Regions from separate parts of the Vibrio harveyi genome, predicted to be linked through region 2. Evidence: predicted binding sites of a transcription regulator. Region 2 holds the regulator's gene; the other holds the start of a gene.

Region 1 (7,379 bases), 840 kb from region 2:
TCTCGCGCTCAGATGTGACTTTCTCCAATCCGTCTTTACCGAAGATGTGCTCTACCGCTTCAATAAACTGAATGGTCAGTTCGCCGTGGCGATCAGCAAATTGCTCATGACCTTTTTGTGTAAGGGACCAATGACGGGTTGGGCGCCCAACTTTGACCTTTACATCATGAATCGACAGGATGCCGTCATCTTCTAAACCTTGTAGATGCTGACGCGCACCCATGGTTGTCATTCCCAGTTCAGAAGAGAGTTGTTTCGCAGTGACAGAGCCATCACGCTTAACGATTTGCAAAATCCTATCTACGGTCTTCATATACCCACCATCTATACATCAGTACATATTATGCTCGATAGGGTTAGTAAAGAAAAGTGTTGACTTAATTTGTGTGTGGATTTGTTGGGTATATGTCGTCATTCTAAACAACAAGGAACAAGTGTGATGCAGAATCTATTATCCATTTGTGCGGCGATTTAAGGTGAATGAGGAAGAGTTTGGGGGCGCTGCTACTAGATCCTTAGTCTCGCTTGAGCTCGCTAGGATGACGAACTCTTTTGGTTTATAGCTTGTTTAAGTAATCGTCATTCTGAACATCGAGGAACGAGTGTGATTCAGAATCTATTATCCGTTTGTGCTGTGACTTGAGGTGAATGAGGAGGAGTTTGGGGGCGCTGTTACTAGATCCTTAGTCTCGCTTGAGCTCGCTAGGATGACGAACTCTTTTGGTTTGTAGCTTGTTAAAGTAATCGTCATTCTGAACAAAGAGGAACGAGTGTGATTCAGAATCTATCATCCGTTTGTGCTGTGATTTGAGGTGAATAAGGAAGAGTTTGGGGGCGCTGCTACTAGATCCTTAGTCTCGCTTGAGCTTGCTAGGATGACGAACTCTTTTGGTTTATAGCTTGTTAAAGTAGTCGTCATTCTGAACAACGAGGAACGAGTGTGATTCAGAATCTATTATCCTTTGATTCTGTGGTCTGGAGGAGGAATAAAGCTTAAGAGCTTGCTGGAATTAGATTCTCAGTCTCGCGATTAAAAACGAAGTTTAAATGACTTACCAGAATAGAAAGGCTCCAACTCAGGGGGAGTGGGAGCCTCGAATACTGCTTAAAGAATGATATCGCGCACTTCAGGGTCTTTACGCTCTAGGTAGTGCGTAGACTTGATGCGGCGAATAGTACGGCAGCGACCGCGAATCAATAGGGTTTCTGTTGTTGCGATGTTACCTTGACGAGAGATACCTTCCAGTAGGTCACCCTTGGTAATACCCGTTGCAGAGAATACTACGTTGTCGCTGCGTGCCATGTCTTCCATCTTTAGAACCACGTTCGCTTGAACGCCCATCTCTTCACAGCGTTGAAGTTCAGCAGCGCCGTAGATGCGGTTTTCTTCAGTATCGCCTTTTACTTCGTGACGAGGAAGAAGACGACCGTGCATGTCACCGTCTAGTGCGCGAATCACTGCTGCCGATACTACGCCTTCTGGAGCGCCGCCGATGCAGTACATCACGTCTACTTCGCTATCTGGCATACAAGTTAGGATTGAAGCGGCTACATCACCGTCTGGCACTGCGAACACACGAACGCCCATTGCTTGCATCTCTGCGATCACTTCATCGTGACGTGGCTTAGCAAGCGTAATCACAACAAGTGTATCAAGAGTCTTGTTCAGTGCTTTAGCAACGTTTTCTAGGTTTTCTTTTAGAGGTTTACCTAAGTCGATAACGCCTTTTGCACCAGGACCAACAACCAATTTTTCCATGTACATGTCCGGCGCTTTAAGGAAGCTGCCTTTCTCACCGGCTGCTAGCACTGCTAATGCGTTAGATTGACCCATTGCCGTCATGCGTGTGCCTTCAATCGGGTCAACGGCGATATCTACTTCATCGCCACCGATGCCCACTTGCTCACCAATGTATAGCATTGGCGCATCATCGATTTCGCCTTCACCAATAACGATTTCACCACTGATGTCTGTTTTGTTCAGCAAGGTGCGCATAACTTCAACAGCAGCACCGTCCGCTGCGTTTTTGTCGCCACGACCAAGCCATTTATAGCCAGCCAGAGCGGCACCTTCAGTAACACGGGAAAATGCCATTGCTAAATCGCGTTTCATGATGTCTCCAAGTAACAAGAGGGAAGAAGAATTTGCGCGGCGATTCTATCACATCGTAAGTTAAACGTTTGCCTTTTTGCTGAGCTTTTACTTTAACTAAGTTGAATTTGATCAATACTTGGGTGAGTTTTTGGCGTCGTGAGAGCAAATTGCATTGTTCAAAAATGCCTCTAGGATAAGAAAAGTCAGCGTTTAGTGAGATTGCGCTGATTTTTTAACCGAATGATGCGAAATATCGAATATAGTGAGTGTTTATCGTCGCTACGCTGAGTAGAATGAACCTTATCGGTAAGGTGCAAGCGAACGCTCGCGCATCGTCCCAACGGAATAACAATAGGTAGGCCAAGATGTCTTTTGAAGTACTAGAACAACTAGAAGCGAAAATTCAAACTGCAGTTGACACAATCACTCTTCTTCAGATGGAAGTCGAAGAGCTGAAAGAAGATAAAGTAAAACTTGAAACAGAAGCTAACGAGCTTCGTTCTCAACGTGAAGAGCTAGAGCAAAAATCTCAGCAAGCTCAACAAGAGCACGCACAATGGCAAGAGCGCATTCGTGCACTACTTGGCAAGATGGACGAAGTGGAATAATCCACTTAAGTATCCAGAATCAAAAACACCCGCTTCGGCGGGTGTTTGCGTATTTGGCGATGTTTTTTAGCGATGCGGCTAGTTGCTAATAAAAGATTAATTTAACTCTGCTTCATCTTCATCTTCATCTTCGTCTTCTTCATCGAGCTCTAAGTCTACATTGAGTGGCTCAGGTGAAAGAATGATGCCTGTGCTATCGGCATAGATGTAATCTTCAGGTAGGAAGCTAACGCCACCAAAGTTCACTGGTACGTCGATTTCACCAATGCCTTGATTTGCTGCCCCAACAGGAATTGAAGCGAGAGCCTGAATGCCAAGGTTCATGTCTTCCAGTTCGTCCACTTCGCGAACACAACCATAAACCACAATCCCTTCCCATTCGTTTTCTTCTGCTAGTGTTGCGATTTCTGCATCGATTAAGGCTCTGCGCAAGGAACCGCCACCATCAATCAGCAATACTCGCCCGATACCATCTTGTTCTAACGTTTCACGGATCAGTGCGTTGTCTTCAAAACACTTAATCGTCGTCACTTGCCCGGCAAACGACGCTCGACCGCCAAAGTTACTGAACATCGGTTCAACTACATCTACCTGATCAAGATAGATATCACAGAGTGCTGAGGTATTGTATTCCATAGCGTACCTTTCTAAACAGAAACTGTTGTCTTTGAGTATATCTAGGCATTAAGTCAATGCAATGACAATCCTTTTTTAACTCATCAGAGTTTGAGCTACCACAATTGTTGCAAATAAAACGTTAGTCACCAGTGAGCACTTCACGACAACTGGCATCATAGGTGCAATTTGTGCTGGTTTTTCAGTATCCCAAACGGCTTTCCCGTGGTGGGCTATTACGTAGATGCTGAGCAAGAAGGGTAAGCTGATCCATACTGGCTTGTCTTGAATGAGCAGGTAAGCGGCAAAAGCCAGTAGCGCACCACCAAGCAAAATAAAGTGATACTGCTTGGCTTTACGTTGTCCTAGTCGAACTGCCATGGTGCGTTTGCCACATTCGCTGTCATTTTCGATATCACGCATATTATTGATGTTCAGGACTGCTACCGCCAATAAACCACAGCCTAGCGCTGGTAAGAATAACGTCGCATCAACATGACCCGTGTGCAGGAAGTAAGTGCCAGATACACCAAGTAAGCCAAAGAAAAGGAATACTGACAAGTCACCTAGACCAACATAGCCGTAAGGCTTACTGCCCATGGTGTACGCAATCGCAGCAAGGATGGCAAGAATGCCTAAGCCAATAAAGGTAATGATGCTTTCAAACGAGCTCAGCGCGTAAAACACCAGTGTCAGACCAGCAATGGCAGTCAGAATGATGTTGAAAATGATCGCTTTTTTCATTTGATCCGCTGTGACTGCGCCAGACTGCATCGCCCGCTGAGGACCTAAGCGATTGTCGTTATCTGTGCCTTTCACTGCGTCGCCATAATCGTTCGCAAGGTTAGATAGAATCTGCAGCAGTGTTGCTGTGACAAATGCCATCACTGCGATAGTCAGCGAGAAGTGACCAGCAGAGTACGCAAGTACGCTACCAGTTAAAATAGACACCAGTGCGAGAGGTAAAGTTTTTGGGCGAGCGGCTTCAAGCCAGATCTGCAATGATTGTTTCATGGATATTTCGTGCTAGTAACCAATGTGCCCAGTATAAGCACAAAGCGCTCGATGCGCTATTGACTTGAAACAACTCAATTAAGACTCAAAGACTTATAGAGAAGGAACACAGTTTCCATATTTGAGGCAATAAAACAGCGCTCTTTCATGAAGAGAAGAAGGCGATGCACGCGATGATTAGATCCATAGCCACGCCTGAGTTCGCTAGGATGATGAACTCTTTTGGTCTAGAGCTTGTTAAAGTCCCCATCATTCTAAACGAAAAAGCCCAGAAACAAGGTTCTGGGCTTTGGCATGATAGATTGCGATTAAAGAATAAAGCGGCTTAGATCTTCATCTTCAATCGTATCGCCTAGGCGATCTTTCACGTAAGCCGCATTAATCACGAACTTCGCACCTGATTGCTCTGCTGCGTCGTAAGAAATCTCATCCATCAAACGCTCCATCACAGTATGCAGACGACGTGCACCGATGTTTTCAGTGGTTTCGTTTACTGTCCATGCCGCTTCCGCGATTTGCGTGATGCCATCTTCCGTGAATTCTACATCCACGTTTTCAGTTTTCATCAGCGCAACGTATTGTTCTGTCAGAGACGCTTTTGGCTCAGTTAGGATACGTTTGAAGTCGTTGCTGGTCAGTGCTTCAAGCTCAACACGAATTGGTAGACGACCTTGCAATTCTGGGATCAGGTCAGAAGGTTTCGCTACTTGGAATGCGCCAGAAGCGACGAATAGGATGTGGTCTGTTTTCACCATACCGTGCTTCGTTGATACCGTGCTACCTTCAATAAGAGGTAACAGGTCACGCTGAACACCTTCGCGAGAAACGTCAGGGCCAGAGCTTTCACCGCGCTTACAAATCTTATCGATCTCATCGATGAATACGATGCCGTTGTTCTCTACGTTGAAGATGGCAGACTCTTTCAGCTCTTCTTGGTTCACCAGTTTCGCTGCTTCTTCTTCCGCCAATGCTTTCATCGCGTCTTTGATTTTCAGCTTGCGTTTTTTCTTGGTGTCGCCAGCGAGGTTTTGGAACATACCCTGTAGCTGGTTGGTCATTTCTTCCATACCAGGAGGCGCCATGATCTCGACACCCATTTGCGGTGCAGCTACATCGATTTCGATTTCTTTGTCGTCTAGCTGACCTTCGCGCAGTTTCTTGCGGAAGACTTGGCGCGTGTTCGATGTATCTTCTTTCTGCTCTGTTTGACCCCAAGCATCACGTGCTGGTGGCAGTAGGGCATCAAGAATACGCTCTTCGGCTTGCTCTTCAGCGCGGAATTTTACTTTTTCCATCGCTTGTTGGTGAGTCATCTTCACAGCAACATCGGTCAGATCGCGGATGATGGTTTCCACTTCTTTACCTACATAGCCCACTTCGGTGAACTTTGTTGCTTCGACTTTGATGAAAGGTGCGTTTGCCAGCTTAGCAAGACGACGAGCGATCTCTGTCTTACCAACGCCAGTTGGACCAATCATAAGGATATTCTTTGGCGTTACTTCGACACGCAAGCTTTCTTTAAGCTGCATACGACGCCAGCGGTTACGTAGTGCAATCGCAACCGAACATTTTGCTTTGTCTTGACCAATAATGTGGCGGTTCAGTTCATGAACGATTTCGCGAGGAGTCATTTCAGACATATTCTTTCCTTACTTCGTTACGATTACGCTTAAGCCGTTGGCTTAGGAAGCTCTGCTGTAGATTCTAGCTCTTCTACAGTGTGATGATGGTTGGTGAATACACAGATGTCACCAGCAATGTTCAGTGATTTTTCTGCGATTTCTCGCGCGTCTAGATCTGTGTTTTCTAATAATGCGGTTGCTGCTGCTTGCGCGTATGCGCCGCCAGAGCCAATGGCGATAAGATCGTTTTCTGGCTGAACGACATCACCGTTACCAGTGATGATCAGTGAAGCAGTTTCATCCGCAACGGCCAGTAGTGCTTCTAGTTTGCGAAGTGCACGGTCGCTACGCCAATCTTTTGCTAACTCAACGGCAGCCTTAGTAAGGTGACCTTGGTGCATTTGCAGCTTGCTTTCAAAGCGCTCGAATAGGGTAAAGGCATCCGCAGTACCGCCAGCAAAACCAGCAAGAACTTGGTTGTTGTATAGGCGGCGAACTTTACGTGCGTTGCCTTTCATTACGGTATTGCCTAGCGACACTTGGCCATCACCCGCGATGACGACTTTATTGTTTCGACGTACAGATACAATGGTAGTCACAGTCGACCTCTTAATTATTTCTCTTTGGATTTAATTAAGTATATGGGGTAAGGGATTCGGGGATTCAAGGGGAAGGTGTTTTTCGATTGCAGACATTACGTTTTGTCATTTTGAACAAGGAAGAGAGCTGGGGGTGGCGAGGGCGCTGGTGTATACGAACGAGTTGGGTATATAGCCTATATAGTGAAACTGAACTGGATTCGTGGTGATGAATGATCTTGAGTCATTCCCTAGCGTGAGAATGAGCAGCACTCTCCAATAAAAGAAAAGACCAACCGATCACTCGGTTGGTCTCTGCATTAATGTATCGAATAAGAATTAAAGATTCTCTTTCCAAATTGCACACGGCTCGATCTTCGCGCGTTGCAACTTGTGGCGATCTTTTTCTGCGTCTCGTTTGAACTTGTATGGACCAAGAACAACACGGTACCAGGAGCTTCCGTCTTTCTTAATGACACGGCTCGTAATACCTTGGAAAGCAATCGCTAGCTTACGTTCTTCAGCTTGGCTCTGTTTTTTGTAAGCACCACATTGCATCACATAAGGGACTTTTGATACTTCAACTTCTTTGGCAACGACTTCCACTTCACGCTTCGGTAGAGATTCCACGTATTCCCACTTTTCTTCTGGTGGGGGCGGTAACTCTTTCTTCGGCTTTGGTTTGCTGGTGGTCACTGGTTCCTGTTTCGCAACGGGTTGTTTCGGTTCAGGATCATTGCTGAGTAGATATAAGCCGTAGCCAAAACCGCCCACAAGCAGGATTGCTAGCAGACCACTACGCCAAGGTTTCTTTCTGGAAGGTTGTTTTTTTGTCGACTTCTTCGGA
Region 2 (7,379 bases):
AGCCCGACTTACGCAGAAGAGCTTAAGACTGAGCTAGGTAGTCATGGTATGGCGTGGGAGTTTCAACAACGCGCTGACGATTTAGTGGGTATTCTAAATGGTTGTGATTACAGTGCGTGGAATCCAGAAACGGACTCTAGTTTACCGTTGAACTACAAAGCGAACCGACAAAGCATGGTGCGTGGCAAAAACGCTTGTAAGAGAGCCCTACAAGAAAAGCTGGGTCTTGAAGCATCTGATTGCGCTATGTTTGGTATGGTTTGCCGTTTAACGCAACAAAAAGGCGTGCATTATTTGCTACCAGCATTGGCTGACTTCCTCAAACATGATGTTCAAGTTGTCGTCGTGGGGACTGGCGATCCTATCCTTGCTGCCCAACTGAGAGACGTCTCAGCACAGTTCGCTAATAAGTTGGTTTTTGTTGAAGCATACGATAATGAACTCGCACACCTTGTTGAGGCTGGCTCAGATTTCTTCCTGATGCCTTCAGAATTTGAACCTTGTGGTTTAAATCAGATCTACAGTATGGCTTATGGCACGTTGCCGATTGTTCGTGGTGTAGGCGGTTTGAAAGACAGTGTTAATGACTACGACGCAGATCTTGAAGAAGCCACAGGTTTTGTATTCTATGAGCCAACACCACAAGCGTTATTATTGACGATGCTAAGGGCACTGTTGCTTTACGCACAGAGTCCGAACGAAGTAAGGCGTGTACAGCTTCATGCAATGCAGAAAGACTTTTGTTGGCGTAAAGCTGCGGAAGAATACTTGCAGTTGTATAGAGCCGCGTTAAATTGACGCAAAATCTTTAAAAAGTGTAACGAAAGGCACCGAATAGGGTGCCTTTATTATCTTACCCATAAGGAGTGTGGTAGCATTTATCCATTCCTGTTCACAAAGAATGTTTTTCATACTGATACATGACTCAGCCACTTTTATTCCATAAAACCTATATACACCCTACTAGCAAAGAGTGGGTCGTTTTCGTGCATGGTGCTGGTGGCAGTTCTTCGATATGGTTTAAGCAGATCAAAGCGTATAAGCAGCACTTTAATTTACTGCTGATCGACCTTCGAGGGCATGGAAAATCTAACCAACTGCTTAAAGAATTGATGACAAGTCGCTATACCTTTACGGCGGTGACTCAAGATATTCTAAAAGTTTTGGATCATCTTAAGATTCAGTCTGCGCACTTTGTCGGTATGTCTTTGGGTACTATTATTGTTCGTAATTTGGCTGAGTTAGCCTCTGAGCGAGTACGCTCTATGGTTCTTGGTGGCGCAGTTACGCGTTTAAATACCCGCTCACAAATCCTGGTGAAGTTAGGTAATCTAGGAAAGCACATTCTGCCTTATATGTGGCTGTACAAGTTGTTTGCCTACATTGTTATGCCGCAAAAAAACCAACGAGAATCACGTCACCTATTTATCCGCGAAGCAAAGAAATTGTGCCAGAAAGAATTCAAACGATGGTTCATCTTAGCCGCTGACGTTAATCCTCTGATGAAATACTTTAAAGATCGTGAACTGCCTATCCCAACATTGTATTTAATGGGTGATAGGGATTACATGTTCATCAAGCCAGTTAAAGAGATGGTTGCGGTACATAAGCAAAGTGTTCTACGCGAGATTCCAGATTGTGGTCATGTGTGCAATGTAGAACGACCTGATGACTTCAATCAACACTCTATCGAGTTCATTAAGCAGCAAAGCTTAGCCGCTTAAACTTAAAATGATTGAAAAGAATAGGGGAGCCATTAAGGCTCCCCTATTTGATATCCGCATTGCCAACAAGCGCCAAATTGACCTTCATTTTGCTCCGAACATTGTGGGCACTGCCAATCTTGGTAAATAAGTTCTGCTTGTTTTCGATAGTCTTCGACGATGGCTGATGCTTTCAACTGTTGCTCCGGATGTAAAAGCCAAACATACGGGTCAGTATCATCGCTAAAAGGCAGCTCTCCCTTCAATCCGAACATGCCTTCACCTCGCACTTCGCAGGCTATTTGCTCGGTTTTAAGAAGCTCACAAACGATATGAGCTTCAGCCGGATTTTTAGCGATGTATATTTTCATTAAGCGTTTCCATTCTGTACTTGTGCAGGGCGAACCTTATTCATAACCCATTTAGCGATAATAGGGAACAAACCAAGTAGAGCAAACGATGCTAATACGGTTGGTGACACAATTCCAGAAAGACTATCAATGGTTGCTAGCTGTGTACCTGCATTCAGATAAACCGCAGTGCCGGGCAACATACCAATTTGGCTTGTTAAGTAGAATCGAGCAATAGTCATTGGTGTTAGACCCATTAACAAGTTGATTAGGAAAAATGGAAAAACAGGGATTAAGCGTAGCGAAAACAGGTAAAATGCGCCGTCTTTTTCTACACCCTGGTTGATCGCACCTAGCTTGTTTCCAAACTTACTCTGTACCCATTCCCTCAATAGGTAACGGCTGCTTAAAAAAGCGATCGTTGCACCGATTGTGCTGGCAAAAGAAACCAGCAGCAAACTTGTCCAGAAACCAAATAGCGCCGCACCAAGCAAAGTCACCACTGCTGCGCCTGGAATCGAAAACGCAGTGATGGCAATGTAAGCAAAGAAATAAGTGGCAGCAGCGAATACGAAGTTTTCGCTAATAAAAGTGTTCAACGCTTCTTGTTGCGCCTTCGCGTTTTCTAGCGTTAGGTATTGACCAAAATTCACGCCTAAAAAGATAATCGTCGCGAGTAGGATCAGTCCTAAAATCAGTTTCTTATTCATATCAATAGCTCCGTTTGGCTTCTTAGATAATAAGACAGAATGGGGCAATAAAAAATTTCAAAAAAAAACCGCAGTTTGAAAACTGCGGCTTTTACTCAATGTCATGCTGATATAAATGCTTTAGGAAAGAGCACTCATCAATTCTTCTCGACGAGACTGAGGTACGACACTCCAATGTGTGCCTTTGATTGCACCTTCTAACGCCCAGAGCAGTTCAAGGCTTACCGTAGAGGCATGCGTATCTTGGATTGCTTTGTATGCGTTTAGCGCGCCTTCTGCTTCAAGTTGCTCTACAGAGTCAATGCCCGCTTTCTTGAGCATACGCTCAGTTGCTAGACGCAGGTTAGGTAGATCTTTCAATCGATTAGGCTTGGTGCTTGCTTGTTGTTTTTTCTCTTGCTTAGCAGTCTCGAGGGATTGCTTGGCAACTTCAATCAAGCGGTCGGTTGTGTCCCAAAGATCATCAGAAATTGCATAGTATTTCGTAACGACTGGGAAACCACGTTTCTTGTAGACGTACGGTTTTAGTCCTTGAGTCTCGAAGTCAGATGAAGTTTGTTGGTCAGCTCGAATATGAAGTTGATTGTTTACGACAAGCGCAAACATCGTTTCATCGGCGAAGAGCCCAAAACCACCAAACATTGAGCGCGACTTGATATTACCAAGTGCCTCAAACAGCTTCATTGAGTCTTTGAGTATCGGTTTATCCATGGTGTGTTATCTCGGTGTAATTAATATTACGCCACCAAAAATCAGGTCCGAGAGATTAGCAAATGCATGCAGACACAATGTCATTAAAGGGTAAACTCACTTAATGCATATTTGCCATCGGTAACCCCGCTACCTTCCATCTAATAAGATGGTTCAGGCCGGAGGCTTTGCGTCCCACCCTTTCGGATGGTTTGCCCTGTGCGTGACTCTTTGAGGATACTTCGTATATTGAATTAACATCACGTTTCAAACGTTGAAGTGTGATCTTGGTTCAGTTAATAGTGGTAATTTGATGTGTAAAGTTTCATATGCTGGAATGTATAATTGTAATACAAAAGGTCTATCAAGGATATGTGCTACCTTGAGTTAAAACAGCAACTTATCTTCGTTCTTTAAATTATTTTTCTGATGAAATGTCCAAAAAAGTTATTTTTAGGCAATAAAAAAGCGCCCCTAGGAGCGCTTTATAAAATCAAGTGAGAGATCAGTTCAATTTCTTAACTGTATTACGCACAACGATCTCTGGTTGCATTTCGAAAACACGCTTCTCATGCTCTTTATCTTTGATGCGCTCAAGTAGGATCTCAAATGCATTTTTACCCACACGACGTTTTGGTTGGTGAATCGTCGTTAGCGGTGGAGAGAAGTACTCAGCAAGTTCGATATTGTCGTAACCGATAACAGAAATATCGTCTGGTACTTTGATACCGTTTTGTTGTAGGCGGCTCATCAAGCCAAGAGCCATAGTGTCATTGAAACAGAAAACAGCGGTTGGACGTTTGTCCATAGCACTGATGTTATCTGCAGCTAAGACAGCCGTGTCACACTCAAAGTTGCCTTCAAGAATCCAATCTTCGTTAACGGCTAGATTTGCTTCAGCCATCGCACGACGGTAACCCGCAATACGTTCTTGGCAAGCTGCTTTTTCGAAGTGACCGCTCAGACAAGCAATATCAGTATGACCATTGTCGATCAGGTATTTTGTTGCGATGTAACCGCCTTCTTCTGAGTTATCGATGATCTTGTCTGCTTGTGAGCTTTCAGGACCCCAATCCATGACAACTTTAGGAATATCTGAATGACGGTCAAGCATCTCTTTTAGCTCTTCCGTAAGGTCAGAACACATTACTAGAATGCCATCTACACGTTTCTCAGCTAGCATGCGGATGTAGTCACGTTGCTTCTCGTAAATACCGCCCGTGTTACATAGGATCAGAGTGTAACCTTGACGGTAACAGTAGCTCTCAACGCCGTCGATTACTTCAGAGAAGAATAGGTTGGTAGATTGAGTAACTAACATACCGATGGTACGAGTTGAGTTGCATTTTAAACTGCGCGCAACGGCACTTGGTGCGTAATTAAGTTCATCCACCGCTTTCATTACTTTTTCTTGAGTTGCTTCAGCAACAAAGCGAGTTTTATTAATTACGTGCGAAACCGTAGTGGTAGAAACGCCGGCTAAGCGAGCAACGTCTTTAATAGTGGCCATAAATGATGTCCTGTATCGAGCTACTGTAAATACCGTAGTGAAGACAACCATACGCTTAGGGTCTTGCGCAAACCGAGCAACTGCGAATAGGGGCATTGCTGAGATATTTGGCAGCGGTTGTTCCGAAATCGGTATAAAAAGGTTTGTAGCAACATTTATCGCTGAGTCTCATATTCCTTTCTTATATAAGTGAGGAATTGGTCAGCAATCCTGTTAAGAAAACACAAAAACCGCTTTATTTCAGCGGTTTACATATAAATCATATTTAATCGTTTGCGCTCACATTTTAGACTGATGCGAGCAAGCTGGCAATATTCTAGGCAGTTGTTTTGTGCCCCTGAGGTCACATTTTAACGGCTAAATTGATTGTATTTCTCTGTGCCAGATTAAAAACAAACGAATAAAATAGGGAGTCTGAATGACAGACTCCCCAAAATAGGTGGCAATTATTCACCAAGAAGGTAGGTGCTGTCCAGTTTACAAAATGCAATTAATAGTTGCGTAACGCTAATGTAGAAGCCAAATTCGTCGAATTGCTTACATTTAGCAGCAAACTGTGGCAGCCAAGTCATAAGGTGTTGTTGGATGAACTCGTTCTGTTTTCCGAACGCTTCTTCCATATGTTTATCTTGCTCTAGTTCGTTCGAGCGGATAATCATGTTGCCTAGAAAATCTAGCTCGACCGCTAAGTGGTCCGCTGGTTCTTTCAGATTTTCGTCCACTTGCACGCCAAAGTCTGCCATCAGTTTTTCCATCTCTTCTGCTGGCTTATCATTTAATAAACCAGATTCGCCGATGTACATTGAAGCATAAGGCAGTGCGCCGTGCTTTTCTGTTTTTAGAAAGAGTTCACAGAAGTCCGCTGCTAATTCTAACTGAGCGTCTTCACGGTCTTGTAAACGGTTGAGTGCATCAACAAGGGTATCAACAGCTGGTTTTAGTGATTCGTTTTCACCAAGACCCGCTAAAAAGCTTCGAATTTCAACACTGTGGTAGGTTTCTAGTTCTTTCTCTGTCAGTTCTTTTGCGAACAGGCTAGAAAACCACCAATAGATTTCTGCGCGTTTCTCGTTAAAAGCTTTCACTTCTTGCATTTTTTTGCTCCTGAATGGTTATCCCTTAAGTGTAAACAATTAAGATGAATAGCAGTAACTATAATTGTTATGCATTATTGGAAAATATGCGTATTTGTGAATGGCTGTAAATAAGCTTGCTTTGAATCAATAAAATCGCAAAATCTTGCTTTTTAATGTATCTATGACTAGAAATGTTACTAGTTATGAATAGAATACGTCTTGGAAAATAAAAAAGACAGAAAGTGGTGTAAATGAGCTATCACGTATTAGTCGTAGAAGATGATGTTGTAACTCGCAGTAAGCTCGCGGGCTATTTCCAAAATGAAGGTTACAAAGTCAGTGAAGCAGAAAGCGGCGCAGAGATGCGCGAAGTGCTTCAAGGCGGTGATGTTGACCTAATCATGCTGGATATTAACCTGCCTGGCGAAGACGGCCTTATGCTTACGCGTGAATTACGCAGCCAATCAGATATCGGCATCATATTAGTGACAGGACGCACGGATAGCATTGACAAAATCGTTGGTCTAGAAATGGGCGCAGACGATTATGTGACAAAGCCTTTTGAACTAAGGGAATTATTGGTTCGCGTGAAGAACTTGCTATGGCGCATCTCTGCGGCACGCAGCGGTTCTCAAAAAGCAGCGAACGACACTAATGAAGAACACATTGTGCGCTTCGGTGAGTGGACGTTTGATATTCAGCGTCGAGCTCTAAGCCGTAATGGTGAGCCAGTGAAACTAACCAAAGCTGAATACGAGTTATTGGTTGCACTGTCCTCGTACCCAAATCAGGTACTAAGCCGCGAGCGTATTTTGAATATGATCAGCCACCGAGTGGATGCGCCAAATGATCGTACGATTGACGTACTGATTCGCCGCATGCGCGCTAAGATGGAGTTTGATCCTAAGAACCCACAAATCTTTGTGACGGTTCACGGTGAAGGCTACATGTTTGCTGGTGATTAAATCATACCTAAAGAAAAAAGGAGAGCATTGGCTCTCCTTTTTTGTTTCCGCAATTTGACCACTGAATCGTTTTTAAGTGTTTTATGGTTGTTCTACTTCAACCATTGGTGTTTGACCTACGTTATCACGCAACTTTTGCCACAACCCACCTAAATACTCATGCCAATACAATTCGGTTTGTTCTAAGTAACGAGCTTTCGGAGTGTACTTTTGCCATGGCTGTTCAATGTCATCAATTGCCATAAAGTTGGTTGGCGCAGGGATTGGCTTGATACCTGCAGCATTAAACTCGTACAAAGCACGCTTCATATGGCTTGCTGAGGTTACCAGCACAATGTCTTTTTGCTTCACAAAGGCAGCGGCTTGGCGGGCTTC

The links. The regulator PurR, encoded in region 2, represses purine synthesis genes. The targets are predictions, from matches to a motif close to TNANGNAAACGTTTNCNTNA.
Region 1: glpX (class II fructose-bisphosphatase) is a predicted target of PurR. The motif match lies at 2,170-2,189, and genes of this name have one in related genera.

The regions. Positions count from the first base shown of each region.
Region 1 covers NZ_CP125875.1:2,831,321-2,838,699, reverse strand. The annotation lists gene QMY49_RS13450 (helix-turn-helix transcriptional regulator) at 1-313, opposite strand, end outside; gene glpX (class II fructose-bisphosphatase) at 1,106-2,113, opposite strand; gene zapB (cell division protein ZapB) at 2,461-2,703, shown strand; gene rraA (ribonuclease E activity regulator RraA) at 2,800-3,339, opposite strand; gene QMY49_RS13430 (1,4-dihydroxy-2-naphthoate polyprenyltransferase) at 3,415-4,332, opposite strand; gene hslU (ATP-dependent protease ATPase subunit HslU) at 4,641-5,972, opposite strand; gene hslV (ATP-dependent protease subunit HslV) at 6,002-6,553, opposite strand; gene QMY49_RS13415 (SPOR domain-containing protein) at 6,872-7,379, opposite strand, start outside.
Region 2 covers NZ_CP125875.1:1,991,838-1,999,216, reverse strand. The annotation lists gene glgA (glycogen synthase GlgA) at 1-798, shown strand, start outside; gene QMY49_RS09570 (alpha/beta fold hydrolase) at 921-1,724, shown strand; gene QMY49_RS09565 (putative signal transducing protein) at 1,757-2,074, opposite strand; gene QMY49_RS09560 (TVP38/TMEM64 family protein) at 2,074-2,763, opposite strand; gene QMY49_RS09555 (TfoX/Sxy family DNA transformation protein) at 2,884-3,474, opposite strand; cyclic di-GMP riboswitch class I at 3,591-3,680, opposite strand; gene purR (HTH-type transcriptional repressor PurR) at 3,959-4,963, opposite strand; gene torD (molecular chaperone TorD) at 5,410-6,057, opposite strand; gene torR (two-component system response regulator TorR) at 6,291-7,004, shown strand; gene elyC (envelope biogenesis factor ElyC) at 7,086-7,379, opposite strand, start outside.